Regions from separate parts of the Cellvibrio japonicus Ueda107 genome, predicted to be linked through region 1. Evidence: predicted binding sites of a transcription regulator. Region 1 holds the regulator's gene; each other region holds the start of a gene.

Region 1 (4,718 bases):
TCCAGATAGAAACCACTGAGCTGCTGGTAAAACCCGCAGAGCAATACGCCGAAACCGACAAAGCTGTTAAGATGCGCAGCGCCAAAGGCCAGGTGGACGCCGTGGGTATGACAGCGCTTATGCGCGACAGCCGCGTCCAATTGCAATCCGATGTCAGAGCCATTTATGAACCGCGTTAAACTCCCTTTCCTCGCATTTCTGGCCAGCAGCCTGTTACTCACCCTGGCAACCCCGGCATTGGCCTTACCGGAAGATCGCAACCAGGTGATCCGCGGCACAGCTGACACCCTGGTCGTTGATCAGAAAATCGGTGAGTCAACCTACAGCGGTTCAGTGCGCATCGAACAGGGCTCATTGGTAATTACGGCGGATATCATCAAGGTGCGCACCCGCCCCGACGGTTCGCCGGATAAGATCGTTGCCACTGGCTCTCCTGCGCGCTTCCAACAGCAACCCAGCCTGGACCAAAAGGTGATTGTTGCAACCGCTAAAAGCATCACCTATACCCCGGACAATGAGCATTTACTGCTGGTTGAGGAGGCCGCCATTGAGCAAGATGGCCAGGTCATGAAAGCGCCGCATATCAATTACGACCTCATCAATGAAGTCATGAAAGCCAAGCAAATTGATGGCGCTCGTGTCGATATCTATATTCCGCCCAAAACCGAAGCCAAGCACTGACCCCATGCCCAGATTGCACGCCCAGAACCTTGCCAAGAGCTATAAAAAACGCACTGTCGTTGTCGATGTGTCCATGACCGTCGATAGCGGTACCATTGTCGGTTTACTCGGCCCTAACGGTGCGGGTAAAACAACCTGTTTTTACATGATTGCGGGTCTGGTACCGGCAGATAAAGGACGCGTACTGATTGACGATCTGGATATCACTCCTTTGCCGATTCACGGGCGCGCACGTGCCGGCATTGGCTACCTGCCACAAGAGGCATCGATTTTTCGCAAGCTGTCTGTCGCCGATAACATCATGGCTATCCTTGAAACCCGCAAGGATCTCGACCGCAAGCAGCGTCTGGAAAAACTCGAATCCCTCTTGGGTGAATTCCATATCACCCACATTCGCAACAGCCTGGGTATGTCCCTATCCGGAGGCGAGCGTCGCCGCGTGGAAATCGCCCGCGCCCTGGCGACCGACCCACAATTCATCTTGCTGGATGAACCCTTTGCCGGTGTAGACCCGATCTCCGTAAGCGACATTAAGGAAATTGTTCGCCACCTCAAGGATCGCGGAATTGGCGTATTAATTACTGACCATAATGTGCGTGAAACCCTGGATATCTGTGAAACTGCTTATATCGTGAGTGAAGGTCACATTATTGCCTCCGGCCAGCCGGAGACAGTGCTTGCACACCCCAGGGTACGAGAGGTTTATCTGGGTGAGCATTTCCGTATCTAACCACCACCCAGGGTGCTACAACCGGAAACATAGCGATTTCTGCGACCGCAACAACTTGACAATTCTTAATTTTTAATCATTAGGCACAAAGATTGCTAAGGCTTATTGATTGGGAATCAAAGCCTGTCTAAACTCCACTAAAAGAAGGTTGGCGTTTTATCTATCCATACCTGCGTACATCCGGTGTCTACCCAGGACACCACCCCGGTTTCACCCTGAACAGGTTTTGTTGCCCCCATAATGAAGCAATCACTCCAATTAAAGCTCGGTCAGCAACTCACCATGACCCCGCAGTTGCAACAGGCCATTCGCCTATTGCAGCTTTCCACGCTGGACTTGCAACAGGAAATCCAGGAAGCACTGGACTCCAACCCCATGCTGGAATTGGAGGAAAACTACGAGGGTGGCAATGAAACCAACTACGACACTGGCGAACCGGATACCAGTGATTACGAGCGAACCCTTGAGGTCGCCGCAGATCCAGCAGCAAACACCACAGACCAGCTGAGCGACAATTACACTTCCAGTACCAGCACTGACAGTTATTCCAGCAGCGAATCAAATGATTACGCCAGTAGCAATGGAGAAGGCTTTGAAGCCGCGGCAGAATCGGACTTTGACGCCGACAGTTTTGGCGATAGCGCCGGGGACTGGTCAGACTCCATCCCTGCTGATTTACCGGTAGATACCAGTTGGGACGATGTTTACCAGGCCTCCTCCAGCAGCAGCTCCAGTAACTACGATAACGAAGACAACGATTTTGAGAGCCGTCGCGCCACAACCGATTCGATTTATGACCACCTCACCTGGCAACTGAACCTGACCCCCATGTCTGACCGCGATCGCCTGGTTGCCATGGCAATTATCGACGCAGTAGAGCCCAGTGGTATGCTCTCTATCAGCATCCACGAGATCTATGATGGACTGGCAGCAGAGCTTGAAGAGCTTGAAGAAGATGAAGTGGTCGCCGTACAACACCGTCTGCAGCAATTTGATCCCTGCGGTGTATGCAGCCAAAACCTGTCCGAATGCCTGTTGGTACAACTCCAGCAATTTGATCCACAAACCCCTTTTCTGGAGCCCGCCAAACTGATTGTTAAGCAATACCTGCCACTCCTGGGTAGCCGCGATTATCGCCAATTGATGCGTCGCACCAAGCTCAAGGAGGCAGAACTCAGCCAGGCGGTAACACTTATCCAGGGGCTCAACCCGCGTCCGGGTGACATTATTGCCAGCGGCGATACTGAATATGTAGTGCCTGATGTCTTTGTGGAAAAACGTGACAGTCGCTGGATTGTGGAGCTCAATCCCGACATAGCGCCACGTTTGCGCATCAATTCAGACTACGCCTCTATGGTGCGTCGCGCTGACTCCAGCAGCGACAACACCTTCCTCAAGGATAATTTGCAGGAAGCCCGCTGGTTTCTCAAAAGCTTACAGAGCCGCAACGAAACCCTGCTCAAGGTAGCCAGCTGTATTGTGGAAAAACAGCGCGGCTTTCTCGAGTATGGCCCCGAAGCCATGAAACCCCTGGTATTGCACGATATTGCAGAAATTGTCGGCATGCACGAATCGACTATTTCACGGGTAACTACGCAAAAATACATGCATACCCCCCAGGGGATTTTTGAACTCAAGTACTTTTTTTCGAGTCATGTCAGTACAGACAGTGGCGGCGAGTGTTCATCGACAGCCATACGCGCCATCATCAAAAAGCTGGTGAGCGCAGAGAATCCGAAAAAACCCCTGAGCGACAGCAAGATTACCGAATTGCTGGCAGAACAGGGTATCCAGGTTGCCAGGCGCACTATCGCCAAGTACCGTGAATCGCTCAATATTCCGCCATCCAATGAACGCAAAAGCCTGTAAATCCAGGCCCAATACCCAGGACAGATGGCGAACGCCGGGACGCACCAACAGGTTGTTATCAGTTGCAACTGCTGAATCAACTGTCATTTTTTACCAGTCCGCGTGAAACGAGAGGATGTACTTATGCAAATAACTATCAGTGGCCACCATCTGGAAGTTACTGAATCGCTCAGGGATTACGTCAATAACAAATTGGAAAGACTCAGTCATCACCATGATCGTATAACCAATACCCATGTCATCCTCTCGGTGGATAAACTGATTCAAAAGGCAGAAGCCACAGTTCATGTCAGCGGCAAAGACTTGTTTGCTGATGCGACCCATGAAGACTTATACGCAGCTATTGATGCACTGGCTGACAAACTGGATCGGCAGTTGATCAAGCATAAAGAAAAGTTGCGCAGCCACCGTTAAGCCACACCAACCCAATCAGCCTCGGAGCACCTGAGCCGGGGCTTAACGACAAGAGAAGATACGACGACAGTAACCCTATGGAAATTCAAGCGTTAATCAGCCCCAAACGCACGCTTTGCCGCGTTGAGGGGGGCAGCAAGAAACGAGCCCTGGAACTGTTGGCCAACACCATCGCCCAGGATGTCACCCATATTGATGCGGAAGACTTATTTCGCCGCCTTATCGCACGTGAGCGCCTGGGCTCAACCGGCATAGGTTATGGCATTGCCATTCCCCACTGCCGGGTGGAAAACTGTCAGGGAACCGTTGGTGCCCTGATCACGTTGACCGAGCCAGTCGACTTTGACGCAATAGATTCACAGCCCGTCGATATCCTGTTTGCCATGCTGGTGCCCGAAGAGGCCCATGACGAACATTTGCAGACCCTGTCATCCCTGGTTAATGCGCTCAACAAAGCGGAATACCGCGATAAATTGCGCGCAGCCGCCAGCGACCAGGATCTGTATGAAGCCGCAATCAGCTAAGCGAGTCCAACATGCACCTAGTGATTGTCAGCGGTCTATCCGGATCGGGAAAAACGACAGCGCTCCATGTCCTTGAGGATGTGGGGTTCAACTGCATCGATAACCTGCCTGTTAGCCTGCTACCCGCACTGGTTGCACAGATTGAAATCCACAAGGATCAGGCGCAAAAGTTTGCCATAGGCATTGATGTGCGTAATGCCTGGCAGGATTTGAGTCTCTTTCCCAAGATGGTATCCACCTTGAAAGAGGCCCATCTGCCCTTTCACACAATCTACCTGGACTCCCATCCTTCCGTTCTCATCCAGCGCTTTAGTGAAACCCGTCGTAAACACCCGTTAAGCGACAAGAGCACCAGCCTTGAAGAAGCTATAGCGCTGGAGCAAAACCTGCTCGAACCCATCCGCGATGCGGCCGACCAAACAATTGATACCAGCCACCTCAACCTGCATGAATTGCGCGATCTGGTTAAGGATCGGGTGGTGGGGCGAACCGAAGCCACC
Region 2 (4,718 bases), 890 kb from region 1:
TCGGCGAGATGCAGATAAACCCCTTCGCCACCCATCACCGGTGTTACCGGTGGTGGGTTGGTAAAGGAGGTGTAGGGATGCCAGAGGTGAGCGCGATCCAGACGGTTAAGTTCATCCGGGGAGAGTGGTGTCGTCGATACAGCTTTTTCGGTCATGGGATAACTCAATCATTCCTCGTATTGCTGACCGGATCATAGCCAAGACTGGCGATAAAATCCTGTAGTCCTTTACGAAATCTACAATCAGTAGTTGAAACGCACAATTAAATCCAATTGTCGCTGGGATAACTGTGCCATTTCGTTGTTCAATTCATCGGCCGTCTCAATTTCAATCTGGCTTTGGTCAGAGATACGCGCTATGGCTGAGGTATTGCGCTCGATTTCCATGGCCATGGAGGATTGCTCTTCGGCGGCGGCGGCAATTTGGTGTGACATCTGGTCAATGGTATTGACCGAGTCGGCAATCGTCCCCAGGGCCGCGCGCACATTACTCATTTCACTTACGCTGCGATCGGCGAGGTTGAGGCAGTTTTGCATGTTGCTGCTGGCATCCTGGGTGGCCTTGGCGAGGTTGCCAATGATCTCCTGGATATGGCCGGTAGATTCCTGGGTACGTTGGGCCAGTGAGCGCACTTCGTCGGCCACCACGGCAAAGCCTCGGCCTTGTTCGCCTGCACGTGCAGCTTCAATTGCTGCATTGAGTGCCAGTAAATTGGTTTGCTCGGCGATGCTGCGAATGACGTCGACCACACTGGCAATCTTGCCGCTGTCTTCCGAGAGCTTGGCCAGCACTTGGCCGAGGTTGCTGACGGTATGGGAAAGATCATCAATCGATAATTTGGCGCCTTCAATAACCTGGTGTCCCTTATCAACCTCATCAATGGCATGGCCGGTTGCGGTAGAGGTTTGGGTTGCGCCGGTAGCGACTTCCTGTACCGCCAGAGCCATTTGTTGCATGGCATTGGCGACATTGCCGGTTTCGCGCTGCTGCTCGGTCATGCCCGTGTGGGTTTTATTGGCGTGGTAATGGGCATCCTCCGCCTTATGATGCAATTCGTTTGCAGATTCGCGGAAACGTCCGAGTGCAGTGCGCAGGCGCGCGCGTATGGCCATTTGCGAGAACTGGATTTCGCCCAGGCCATCTGCCCGCCCGGTGTAGATATAAGCTGCAAAGGGATCTTCAATAATGGAGCGTGCATAGCGCAGGGCCGGCTGTATCCGCTGCTGTTGCATGACATGTGCGACGAACCCGATGAGCAGGGCTGGCAATACCAGGGCGAGACCTGTATTCAGGCTCAGGCTGCCTGTGAGTAACGTGGTTAAAAGCAATAACACCCAGGCACCCAATGCAATCAACAGGCTGTTACCCCATAGGTGCCAAAGTTTTTCAAGGGCCGAGTAAGCGGGTTTGCCCTGGTTCAGGCGGTTGTAGACGACTTCTGCACGGCGGCGGATGGTTTCATCAGCCTTGGCGCGCACTGACTCATAACCGTAAATTTGCCCACTTTGCTTGAGCGGTGTGACATAAGCATCGACCCAGTAGTGGTCGCCGTTTTTACAGCGATTTTTGACAATCCCCATCCAGGGTTTGCCCGCTTTAAGGGCTCCCCACATCATGCCGAAGGTTGCCGGAGGCATATCCGGATGGCGGATCAGGTTATGTGGCTGGTTAATCAGTTCTTCGTGGCTAAAGCCGGAAATGCGCTGGAAAACATCGTTGCAAAATTGAATGTCACCACGAGTATTGGTAGAAGAGACAAGTTCTTCATCGACGTTGAAGCGGACTTCGCGCCCGGTGACTGGACCATTGTTACGCATAAAGTAATTCCTTGGGTGAAGCAATCGCCATGCTATGGCATGGCGGAGAATACAAACGCTAGCGGTTTTGTTGTTTCAGTGTAGATGCCTGGCGCAAAAAGTATGGAAATTTTCCTCAATAAATTTAAGGGCTTATTGAACCTGCCTGTGGATTAGGCAACCCGGAAGCGCCGCTGGTTGGCAGGTGCTGTCTGCTGATTTGCCCATTGCAGGTAATGTTCAATGGCAATGCGTTTTTCTACCGGCAAATCAAGAAACTCAAGGCTGATTTGTGTACAGCGATAGGGAGCGCGCATCAGGCGAAAGGCACAAACGCGTGCGCGACAGTGGATTTGCAACTCATCGTTGAGTCGAAACTCGCACAAGGGGAGTTGTACGCCGTGGCGTAAATGCGGCAGCAGGTTACCGGCGACATGAAGTTTGATACCGCCGCTGGAAATATCCTGCAGGGTTCCGCAGCAGGGGTCCTGGCCAAGCGTGCGGATTCTGACCAGGATCGGTGTTTCGCTGGCAACGTGAAAACGGGCGGAGGCGCGTCGCGCGGTGTAATGTGCCTGTTCCGGTAAGGGAACTGCCAGGCCGCTGGCGCCATAAGTGCTGCCGAGGGCCGTAATGTGGGTGCGAATAAGCAATTGCTCGCTTTGGCGATGGTGGCGGATGGTAATTTCATCCCCTGTGTCCAGGATAAGCTGTTGGGGGAATAAATCATCCAGCCACATCAGGCCTCGCTCTATATCCAGGGCAAGGATCATGGACTGATAGGTACGGCTGGCAGAGCCCAGGCGTATCTCCAGCAGTTGGCGTTGTTTATAGAGTTGCCAGAGCACCAGGTATTGGTCGGGAATATGGCTGGCCAGGCTAAGGTTGGTATCAGCTTCAGGGAGGTGACTCTCTGCCATACCCCGGGAGGGGACTTTGTTAAACCATTTTTTGAAAATCGACATCGTCAACTCCTGAACCTGCACGAGAGTGGCTATCCGGAATTCACTGGAGCAAGCGCTATGCCAGCCGGCTATTTATTGGGGCAATCCCCGCCGCGAACATACTTATTTATGGATGTGGATTGATCATAGGCCGCACCATTGCTGGTGTATAGCGGTATTCGGCAGATTGTCACCTGAATCGGTATTGGGTTGCTCCGGTTGAAAGTTTCGCGCAGATGGCGGCAAATCCTTGCCGGGCGTTGTGCTGAAAATAACCTGCTGGGGGAAGGTAACGGCAAGCTTGCCGGATTCGTTTTTCTCTTTATCGGATTCGTTTTCCACCGGGGCTTAAAATCCGTACAATGCGCGCCTTGTTTCAAGTCGGGCTGCCTATGGGCCCGGCTTGCCAGTAACTCCAGGGTACCCGGCATGACCAGTCTCAATCAACGCAAAGATCGCCTCGAATTCAACAAGTTGCAAAAGCGCCTGCGCCGCCAGACGGGCAGTGCCATTGTGGATTACAACATGATTGAGGATGGCGATAAGGTGATGGTATGCCTGTCCGGCGGTAAGGACTCCTACACCATGTTGGATATCCTATTGAGTTTGCAACAAACCGCGCCGATCAGGTTTGAGCTGGTTGCGGTGAATATGGACCAAAAGCAACCGGGCTTTCCCGAACATGTACTTCCCAATTACCTGGCGCAGCTGGGCGTACCTTTCCATATTATTGAGCGCGATACCTACAGCATTGTGAAGGAGGTAGTGCCGGAGGGGAAAACAACCTGCGGTCTTTGCTCACGCCTGAGACGCGGTACCCTCTACGGGTTTGCCGATGAAATCGGGGCGACCAAGATTGCCCTGGGCCATCACCGCGATGACATCATTGAAACCCTGTTCCTGAATATGTTCTATGGCGGCAAGCTTAAAGCCATGCCGCCCAAACTCTTGTCTGATGACAAGCGCAATATCGTGATTCGCCCCCTGGCGTATTGTGCAGAGGAAGATATTGCTGAGTTTGCCCGATTGAAAGGTTTTCCGATCATTCCCTGCAACCTTTGCGGCTCCCAGGAAAACCTTCAGCGCCAGGCAGTAAAAGAGATGCTGCACGCCTGGGAGCGTCAATTTCCGGGGCGCACAGAGACGATCTTCACGGCAATCCGCAACGTCCAGCCATCGCAGTTGGGGGATCTGGAATTGTTTGATTTCGTTAACCTGGCCATCGATAAAACCGCCACCGCCGTGGAGGATGCGTCGGATGCCTGTGCAGTACCCAACTGGCATCGCCCGGCACAAGAAGAGGTGGTTCAGTATGTGGATGTGTTGGACATCCATTGATAGGTGAGCAGGAAAAGCGGGATCAGGCAGCACGCATACGCTTATCGCGTAATATCCATTTGCGATAGCTGTGCAGAAAGCTGGCAACACTGTAATTCCCATCCTGCTGTCGGCTGCCATTATCAAAATCCCTGGCCCAGGTATTGGCCATGGCCGTAACATCCTTCAGGTCAGCAGATGAGACGTTTGCCCCCCAGTAAATAGCCCAGGCGATTGCCGTGGCATAGAGCAGGTTGGTCACCAGCTCCTGGTGCGGTGCTTTGAGGAACCCCTGCTGGCTGGCAAGCCCACGCACGTTGGACGCCATATCGGGACTGCGGATCAGTATTTGATCCCAAACCTGCTGGTGCCGCTCCGGGGTGATGTGATAGAGACCAAGCCCCCCGCTGACCGGACAGCAACATTGAAAACCTTGCGACGATTCCCTGGCGGCGGTGCCCAACAATAACAATTCCATCGCCGGATCTTCTATCCCCAAGTGCTTCAGGCAGGGACGGATAACATACTCTTGCAGCTCGGCAGCGTGATTGATCATGATCGCTCGCTTTATTAATACCTGATTCCCAGTACCACTCATATTGCGTGACAATAAATAACTTGGGTGACAATTTTCGTCATCTATTAGCACGTAAACCACTAA
Region 3 (4,718 bases), 1.9 Mb from region 1:
GTTGATGCATCAGATGCCCCTTTAAGGCCAAGTGCATTTGAAACACTTCCTGATGTACTGTCTTCTCCCGTCTTGGTTGATGCACTTGCTGACTGCGAATTAGAAGCTTCCAGTGCAAGTTTCAATGCATTGGACATCGCAATATCTGGGACTGGCTCGGAGCAAACAATATAATCAGCATCTTTTTTTCGTACATCGATAGTTCTGAGATTTGCTGGTATTGAATATAAATCACCTTTGTCGCCAATCGCTTTAGAGGATATATGATTCGCTTTTTGGGGTGAAAGTATTGAGCATGCGGATAAGCCTATAGCTCCAATCAGCATTAGTATTTTTCTCATGAGGTTTCTCCTTGAGTTGAGTGGTGATTATATTTATCAGTTGGTGATACTTTGGACGGTTCTGAAAAAAAGAATATTTATAAAAATTAATAATGTCCGTATGACATACAATTAAAATAACTCTCAGGATTTATATCACACCTAAAAATTACTCACCATTACACGACTTCAACAGCCTATTGCTTAATGGTGTACAAATTTAGAAAATTTTATACATTTGTTTGATTTGGCATAACAGAATCCTTGTATAGAATTAAAAAGGTAAATCTACATTATCGTTTCCTGCAAAGCAGCAATAAAAAACGGGAGCCTCGGCTCCCGTTTTTGGTTGTGGTGGTAAGTGCGCAATCAACCCGAGCTGGTGCCGCGGGTTACCAGGTGGCCTACCAGGGCGACCAGGCGGTCGAGGGCGAAGCCGACCAGGCCGACGTAGATGAGGGCGAGGATGATGTCGCTGATGCGCGATGAGTTCCAGGCGTCCCAGATGAAGAAGCCGATACCGACACCGCCTACCAGCATTTCTGCGGCGACAATGGCAAGCCAGGAGAGGCCTACGCCGATACGCAGTCCCGAGAAAATATAAGGTGCGGCGGCGGGGAGCATGATTTTGTAGAAGTATTGCCATCCGGGTAGCTGGATGACGCGCGCGACGTTGCGGTAGTCCATGGGGATGTTACGCACGCCGACCGAGGTGTTGATGATGATCGGCCAGATGGAAGTGATAAAAATAACGAAGATGGCAGAGGGGTGGCTGTCCTGGAAGCCGGCGAGTGAAAGCGGCAGCCAGGCCAGGGGAGGGACGGTGCGCAGCACCTGGAATATCGGATCGAGTCCGCGCATGGCCCAGAGCGATTGGCCTACTAAAATGCCCAGTGCTACACCGGCAATGACAGCCAGGGTATAACCCACTGCCACTCGCTTTAGGCTGGCCAATATTTGCCAGCCCATCCCGACATCGGTACCTCCATTGTCGTAAAACGGGTTTTCAATCAGGTAAATGGTTTCCTCGATAACCTGGCTGGCCGACGGTAGGTTGGAATCGGGTCTGGAACAAATAATTTCCCATAACCCTACCAGCAGGGTGATCATCATCAGCGCGGGTACTACGCGTACCAGCAGGTAATTACTGATTTGCGCAAACCGTTGGCTGGCTGTTTTCCTGGTGTCGGTACCTGTTGCTGATGAGGTGTAACCGGCTTGGGATGTGGCACTGGAGTGACTCATGACTTTATCTCCTTAGGCCAGGTATTTAATGGCCAGGCTATCGAGATAGGCTTTGGGATTTTCCGGGTCAAAGACTTTGCCGTCGAAAAATGTTTCCACGCCACGCGAACTGCTTGCTGGAATATCAGCAGCCGGGACACTGAGGTCGGCTGCTGCTTTACGCCACAAATCTTCGCGATTGACTTTATCGACCAGTGCTTTGGTATCGGTATTGGCTGGTAAGTAGCCCCAGCGAATATCTTCGGTGAGGAACCAGAGATCGTGGCTTTTGAATGGATAGGACGCCTGGTCTGCCCAGTAACGCATTTGTTCGGGACTGTTTTTGACAACGCGGCCAGTGCCGTAATCAAAATCGCCTTTCATGCGGTTGATGATGTCTTTAAACGGTGCGCCAATCCATTTGCGGTCAGCGCAAATTTTTGCAACCTCTTCGCGGTTTTCCGGTTTTTCGCAGTACATTTGCGCTTCCATGACGGCCATCAATAAGGCATTGGTTGCATTGGGATTTTTATCGACCCAATCGGCGCGCAGCGAGAGGGATTTTTCCGGGTGATTGTGCCAGAGCTCACCGGTAGTCAGGGCGGTATAACCAATTTTTTGGTTAATCAATTGTTCATTCCAGGGTTCGCACACACAGAAGGTGTCCATACTGCCGACTTTCATATTGGCGACCATTTGTGGTGGAGGAACAACGATGGTGGAAATATCTTTGTTGGGATCTATCCCCGCTGCCGAGAGCCAGTAGCGCATCCATAAGTCATGGGTGCCGCCGGGAAATGTGACGGCGGCATTGACGGCTTTGCCTGAGGCTTTTTTCGCTGCGATGGCTTTTTTGAAACCGCTGGCATCCAGGCCAACTTTTAAATCAGCATATTCCTTACCAACAGAAATGCACTGGCCTGCAAGGTTCAGGCGTAAGAGGTTATACATAGGAACCTGTTGCTTGTTGGCGGTTACAGCACCTGTCGCAATCAGGTAGGGCATGGGCGTGAGAATGTGCGCGCCGTCGATGCCATTTTTATCCGAGCCCAGTACCAGGTTATCGCGCGTGGTTCCCCAGGAGGATTGTTTGAGCACTTCCACACCGGTCATGCCGTATTTGGCAAAGAAACCTTTTTCGGCAGCAACAAATAATGGAGCGGCATCGGTTAAAGCGATAAAGCCAAGCTTGGCCTTGGTGGTTTCTAGGGTGCTGGTGGCAGCATAGGCAATGCTGCGTAAACCGCTGGGTAGGATGCCCAGAGCGGCAGCACCACCCAGTGCAGTCAGGCTGGTCTTTAACAGTTTGCGGCGATTCATCTGTGTCGGCGAAGTCTTGTCGGTGGTCGGGTCTTGCGTATCGGGAATATTTTTGTTGTCCATGGTTGAGCCTCGTATTCACTGAACGATAGGGTTGCAATCGGTATGGTCAAAACAGCAAGAGAAAGAGAGCCGGCTACGCAATAATCGCAACGCATAAACAGTGCCAGTTGTTGGCGTGACAATTAATTTTTTTAAAAAGGGTATGAATGCGAATTGTTTTGAAGGGTTTTGTTTTTTGTTGGTGCGTATTTTTTGTGGCTGATAAAAATGTGCACGCCGGTGGTGATTTTTTTATCCAATTTATTCCTTGTTTTGGTGCTTGCAAAAAATGATATTGGGGTCAAAAAGCGAAAATGCACCAGGGTGAACACCTGTTGGACGCATCTTTGTGCATAGGTCGCGCCTTTTTCTGGTGCAAATGAGATTCTTCCTCTGGCTAAGGGTGTTCGCCTCGGCGTCCCATTCGGTTTAGAATCGCCGCCCAATCCGTTAGGGCATCTTGTGTATCACTTATGGCATCCACCAATACCGCTTTTTCCAAAGCCATCCTGGCCTGGTTTGACCGCCATGGCCGCAAGCACTTGCCCTGGCAGCAGGGCATTACCCCTTACCGTGTCTGGCTGTCCGAGATCATGTTGCAGCAGACCCAGGTGACGACGGTGATTCCCTATTTCGAGCGCTTTGTGGCGCGCTTTCCCGATGTCCAGTCCCTGGCGGCAGCGCCAATTGATGAGGTATTGCACCTGTGGACGGGGTTGGGCTATTACGCGCGCGCGCGCAACCTGCACCGCTGTGCACAGACGGTGGTCAGTCAGTACGGTGGTGAGTTTCCCGGGACGGTGGCGGAACTGGCCGATTTGCCCGGCATAGGCCGCTCCACCGCCGGGGCGATTGTGAGTATCGCCTTTGGCAAGCGCGCAGCTATCCTCGATGGCAACGTCAAGCGGGTGCTGGCCCGTTACCACGCGGTGGAGGGCTGGCCGGGCCAGACGGATGTACTCAGCACCCTGTGGGAGATTGCCGAAACCTATACCCCGAAAACCCGCGCTAACCATTACACCCAGGCGATGATGGATATGGGCGCAACCCTGTGTACCCGCAGCAAACCCCGCTGCGAGCTCTGCCCGGTGCGCGAGGGATGTATTGCCCATGCCCAGGGGAATCCGCAGGACTATCCGGGCAAGAAGCCCAAAAAAGCGTTGCCGGAAAAGTCCGTACAGCTATTGATGGTGCGCGACCCGGCCGGGGATGTACTGCTGGAGCAGCGCCCGGCCCAGGGTATCTGGGGTGGACTCTGGAGTTTTCCCGAGCTGGCCCTGGAACAGGATGTGGAAGCCCATGCGGAGCGGCTGTTTGGCTCCCTCGCCAGCCTGGAAACCTGGGATAGCTATCGCCATACTTTCAGCCACTACCACCTGGATATTACCCCGGTGCTGGTACAGCTGAACCGGGTACATAAAGCGGTGGCGCAATCCGGTTATCACTGGTACAACCCCCATCAACCGGATGAGCTGGGGTTGGCGGCCCCGGTGAAGAAGTTACTGCAGCAACTGGCGCAGCTTGATCCCCGCGCCGGTGCGACATCCCCAACCAGGCCTTCTGCAACCAAGGCCAGATCCAGGAGATAACCCATGGCACGTATGGTGTTTTGCCGCAAATACAAACAACAATTGGAAGGACTGGACTTTCCGCCCTATCCGGGTGCCAAGGGGCAGGATCTGTTCGATAACGTTTCCAAAAAAGCCTGGCAGGAGTGGATGGCCCACCAAACCATGCTGATTAATGAAAAGCGTTTGAATGTGATGGATATGGGTACCAAGGTGTACCTCACCGAGCAGATGCATAAATTCT
Region 4 (4,718 bases), 1.0 Mb from region 1:
CAGCAATAATCGACGCAACACCTGTTGCCAGGTCGCGGAAACGCAACTCGCCCGTTGTTGCATCGGCATAGGCCTCCACGTTGACAGGAGACGGCGAATCAAAGTTTGCAGAGTTAATCAGGTTAGCCAACGCCGAGGTAGAAGCAGCAGAACCTGAGTTAAGCTGTATGGTTGACGACGTCGTTGCCAAGGTCACCGGATCGGTGCGATACAGGGTAAAGGTCGTGGTATTGCTGGGAGAGAAGGTGATACTTCCGCTAGGAGCCAAAGAAACTGCACCCACATTCAATGTTGATGTTGTTGCGGTTTTCGCCCCCTGCTGGGCTTCGTTGACACCCGAACCATTGGAACTGAAACGCTGGCCGGTTGTTTCCAGCACACTTTCGTTGGCATTCAGGTTGAATGAAGCATCCACAGCGGTTGTCTGGCGAGGGGCCTGGGAGCTGACATCAACACGCAAATCACTTAACACACCGCTGATATTGCCATTTGCATCGGCAACAAAACCTTGCAGCAAGGCGCCGGTACCATTAACGATATAGCCATTTTTATCAAGGCCGAAGGTACCGGCACGGGTGAATAAACGCTCACCGTTTTTTTCTACCACGAAAAAGCCTTCACCATTAATCGACAAATCCAGTTCGTTCTGGGTGAATTTAAGGTTGCCCTGGGTAAACTGCTGGCGAATATTTTGAATGGTCACACCGCTACCGGGCGTATTGGCCCCTCCCCCCAACAGGGTGCTGGTGTATACATCACCGAATTCAGCACGCGAACTTTTAAAACCGATTGTGCTGGCGTTGGCAATATTATTACCCGTCACTTGCAAGTCGGTGTTGGCAGCGCGAATTCCGCTTAAAGCTGTATTAAAGGACATAGTACACCTCGACCTGTAAAAGGTTTTTTATCGACACTAGTTAAATTGTTTAACCTTGCTGGCTTCCACTGCACCTATGCCTGCCAGGTTGAGGATCAGCTCGCCATTGTCACCAATGGTCACGCTGTTCACATTAGCGCTCAGCGATGTTGCGATTGCCTCGGATTTGCCATTCTGGGTCGCGGTGACTTCGAAGCGATATTGACCAGCAGCAGCGGCATCATCTCCGGCTTCCCAATCCAGCAGGTTGCCGTTGATTTCAATATTCTGACCATCCCAGCGGAATACAGACTCACCACTCGGCAATTCACCAACCGGAATAGTTTGAACCAGGGCACCATTGGCATCATAGATACGCATTTGCGTATCGGTAGTCGCATAATCCAGGGTTACGCTGCCCGCCACTATGCCACCGCTATACAGCGTGCTCTTATCCGACTCCACGCTAACGCTGCGGCCAACCAATGACGATGCCTGGAGTGCGTTGTTCGACATAAAGCTGTTAAAACTTTTATTTAAACGCTCCAGGCCCTCTACAGAACTGAACTGCGCCAGTTGGGCCACAAACTCGGTATTATCCTGAGGGCTCAGTGGGTTCTGGTTATTCATTTGCGCAATCATTAATTCCAGGAACGCCGCTTGTCCCAATTCATTACTATTGCGCTTGGTTTCCTGACGCTTGGTAATGCTCAGGTTGTCAACAACACTGGAATTGCCGGTAACAGTTGTCATCACTTGTCTCCCTCGGTTACTGACCCAGAGTCAATACGCGCTGAACCATTTGCTTGGCAGAATTCATGACCTCGACATTCATCTGGAATGAACGCGACGCAGAAATCATATTGGCCATTTCCTCAACGGGATTTACGTTGGGATAAAACACATAACCATCGGCATCGGCCTTGGGGTGACCAGGCTCATAACGGCGCTGCAAAGGTGCATCACTTTCAACAATTCCCAATACCTGCACACCGGCATTGGCATCAAGCTCGTTTTGGCTGTAACCAGCGCCATTAAGGTTGCCCATCGCCTGTTGTGCAATCGCTGCAAAAACAGGCTGGCGGCTGCGATACACCTCATCCACACTGGAGCTGGCAGACTGTGCGTTTGCCAGGTTGCTGGCGGTTGTATTCAGGCGCAGGCTTTGTGCGTTCATGCCAGTGCCTGCGATATCGAAAATAGTGCCAAGTGCCATAATGTGTTTCCGCCTTATTCAGTTACCCTGCCCGTTACTCACCGCGAATCGCGGAGCGCAAGCCGGAAAATTTACTGTTCAGGAATTGAAAGCTGGCCTGGAATGCCAATGCGTTTTTCATGTACTCCGCATGTTCAATCTGATCTTCCACCGTATTGCCATCAATCGAGGGCTGCTGGGGAACGCGATAGAGCAAACCCTCATCCACACCGACAAATGTTGACGCGGGTATGTGTTTTTCGTTGGTGGTAGCCACATCAAAGCGCTCGGCTTTTTTCATTTGCTGCCCCAGGGCCTGTTTGAAATCAACATCGCGCGCCTTGTAATTGGGGGTATCTATATTGGCCAGGTTATTGGCCAGCACCGAAGCGCGTTCAGAGCGAAACTTGAGTGCTGATTCATGGATACCCAGGGCTTTATCGAAAGAGATGGACATAAGGCATTACCTGTAACGATCAATGGGATGATTTCCCTTGAGTGATCCACAGCAATGCGTGTGCCAACACCTACAACACACATTAACTTATTGATATTTATTGTTTTTTAAACAAAAATGGGTTTTAAAACAGAAGGCGGCAACGGCAAAGCGGCAAGAGATTACCGCCAGGATGGCCGATATGCCTGTCGCCTATAATGTACCTGCGCAGCAACGCCCCACCCTTCAACAGGTGGGAGCAGGCAAAATGCTTAAGGCGTTTTAGAAGATAAAGAAAAGGATAATGACAGGCAGGACACAGGTCAGATAGCGCGATAAACAATACCTGGCTCGCAGCGAACCATTTCAAACAGATCAGCTACACCGGCCAATCCTTCTGAAGAACCCAGGAAGAGAATGCCTCCCGGACGGAGGGACGCATGGATTTTTTGCAAAATCTGACGTTTGAGTTCCGCGTTGAAATAAATCAGTACATTGCGACAAAACACAATATCGAATTTACCCAGCACAGCATAAGAGTCCATCAAATTCATTGGCCTAAATTCAATGCGTTCCTTGATGGCAGACTTAACACGCCAGGTATTATCAGACAACTTGTCAAAATAGCGATCCAGGCGGTCCTCTGTCAGACCGCGAATCACAGAAAGGCGGTCATATTCCCCCTTGCGCGCCTGCTCTAACACGGTAGAGGATAAATCCGTAGCAATCACCTGCACCGGACGGGACAAATTACCCATCTGCAATCGCTTGTATTCCTCCACCATCATACTGATGGAATAAGGCTCTTGTCCCGAGGAGCAGGCGGCAGACCAGATACGGATTGGGCCAAACATGCGGTTGTTGGGAACCATCAATTGCGGCAAAAGAGTGTTACGCAGGTATTCATAGGGGTAGATGTCGCGAAACCAGAAGGTTTCGTTGGTTGTCATGCAATCAATGACTTGCTCACGCAACTTACGGTTAAAGCCCTGTTTAAGCACTTTAACCAGCTCGCCAAACGAATGCAGATTGTTTTCCTCCAGGATGCGACGAATACGGTTAGTCACCAGGTATTGCTTGTTGTCGCCCAGCGATATACCGCAAGCGTCCTCAAGAAACTGGCGAAACTGGTCAAACTCTCCCGGATCAATACGATCGCGAGGGTTAGGCTGACCAAAGGGGGGGGATTTGTTAATCATAAAAATCCAAAATCAGGATTACCACCTGAACACCGGGAGCATCCGCTCCCGGTATCGCGACCTATACAGGTTGATCAGGCGCCTGGTTGAACCGCAGGCAAGAGGCTCTCACCGGTCATTGCCAATACACGATCATTGACACGACGGGCCAGCTCATCCGGGTGGAACTTGGCAAGGAAATCATCCGCGCCAACCTTGCGCACCATCGCCTCATTAAACACCCCACTCAGGGAGGTGTGCAAAATAATATGCAGGTTTTTAAGCTCAGGATTATTGCGCACTTCGGCAGTAAAGGTATAACCATCCATCTCCGGCATTTCAATATCGCAGATGATCATAATCAATTCACCGTAGGGGTCCTTACCTTCCTTCAACAAGCTTTTAAGGTACGCCAGCGCTTCGGCACCATCCTTTTTCAGGGTTGTGCGAATCCCCATACCCTCAACGACACGCTGGATCTGCTTGCGCGCAATGGTTGAGTCATCAACGATAAGGACATGCCGCTGTACCGCGCGCTCGGCAATGCCATCCTGGATGACGCCTGCACTGACCTCTTCGCGGATTGGCGATACTTCAGCCAGGATTTTCTCAACATCAATAATTTCTACTAACTGGCCATCGACCTGGGTCACAGCGGTAAGGTAGTGCTCCTTACCTGCCCCCTTGGGTGGCGGGTGTATATCTCCCCAGTTCATATTCACAATTCGCTCGACCGAACGAACCAGAAACCCCTGGGCGGTACGGTTGTATTCAGTGATGATGACAAAACAACTTTCTATATCTGGTAGCGCCCGCTTACCAATCGCCAGATTCATATCCATGATTGGCAAGGTTCCACCGCGAATGTGCGCTACACCGCGCACAACGGAACTACGACCGGGAATAGCATTCAATTGCGGACATTGCAGGACTTCTTTGACCTTGAAGACGTTAATGCCATAAAGCTGCTGTCCCCCCAAACGGAACAGGAGCAGCTCGAGACGATTTTGACCAACCAGCTGGGTGCGCTGATTGACACTATCCATTACGCCA

The links. The regulator sigma-54, encoded in region 1, starts transcription at its own class of promoters, with help from an activator protein. The targets are predictions, from matches to a motif close to TGGCACANNNNTTGCNNT.
Region 2: the regulator sigma-54 is predicted to act here: its motif matches at 2,807-2,824, upstream of CJA_RS10090 (flagellar brake protein).
Region 3: the regulator sigma-54 is predicted to act here: its motif matches at 3,016-3,033, upstream of CJA_RS02585 (CmpA/NrtA family ABC transporter substrate-binding protein).
Region 4: the regulator sigma-54 is predicted to act here: its motif matches at 2,557-2,574, upstream of flgB (flagellar basal body rod protein FlgB).

Annotation. Positions count from the first base shown of each region.
Region 1 covers NC_010995.1:3,289,305-3,294,022, forward strand. The annotation lists gene lptC (LPS export ABC transporter periplasmic protein LptC) at 1-179, shown strand, start outside; gene lptA (lipopolysaccharide transport periplasmic protein LptA) at 166-681, shown strand; gene lptB (LPS export ABC transporter ATP-binding protein) at 686-1,411, shown strand; gene CJA_RS13545 (RNA polymerase factor sigma-54) at 1,652-3,280, shown strand; gene hpf (ribosome hibernation-promoting factor, HPF/YfiA family) at 3,404-3,694, shown strand; gene ptsN (PTS IIA-like nitrogen regulatory protein PtsN) at 3,772-4,218, shown strand; gene rapZ (RNase adapter RapZ) at 4,230-4,718, shown strand, end outside.
Region 2 covers NC_010995.1:2,395,276-2,399,993, reverse strand. The annotation lists gene bioA (adenosylmethionine--8-amino-7-oxononanoate transaminase) at 1-155, opposite strand, end outside; gene CJA_RS10095 (methyl-accepting chemotaxis protein) at 243-1,817, opposite strand; gene CJA_RS10090 (flagellar brake protein) at 1,970-2,761, opposite strand; gene CJA_RS10085 (hypothetical protein) at 2,885-3,082, opposite strand; gene ttcA (tRNA 2-thiocytidine(32) synthetase TtcA) at 3,170-4,078, shown strand; gene CJA_RS10075 (hypothetical protein) at 4,101-4,613, opposite strand.
Region 3 covers NC_010995.1:641,654-646,371, forward strand. The annotation lists gene CJA_RS02575 (hypothetical protein) at 1-341, opposite strand, end outside; gene ntrB (nitrate ABC transporter permease) at 690-1,565, opposite strand; gene CJA_RS02585 (CmpA/NrtA family ABC transporter substrate-binding protein) at 1,578-2,927, opposite strand; gene mutY (A/G-specific adenine glycosylase) at 3,380-4,495, shown strand; gene CJA_RS02600 (oxidative damage protection protein) at 4,499-4,718, shown strand, end outside.
Region 4 covers NC_010995.1:2,251,617-2,256,334, forward strand. The annotation lists gene CJA_RS09400 (flagellar hook-basal body complex protein) at 1-877, opposite strand, end outside; gene CJA_RS09405 (flagellar hook assembly protein FlgD) at 914-1,609, opposite strand; gene flgC (flagellar basal body rod protein FlgC) at 1,626-2,072, opposite strand; gene flgB (flagellar basal body rod protein FlgB) at 2,107-2,508, opposite strand; gene CJA_RS09420 (CheR family methyltransferase) at 2,811-3,686, opposite strand; gene CJA_RS09425 (chemotaxis protein CheV) at 3,761-4,718, opposite strand, start outside.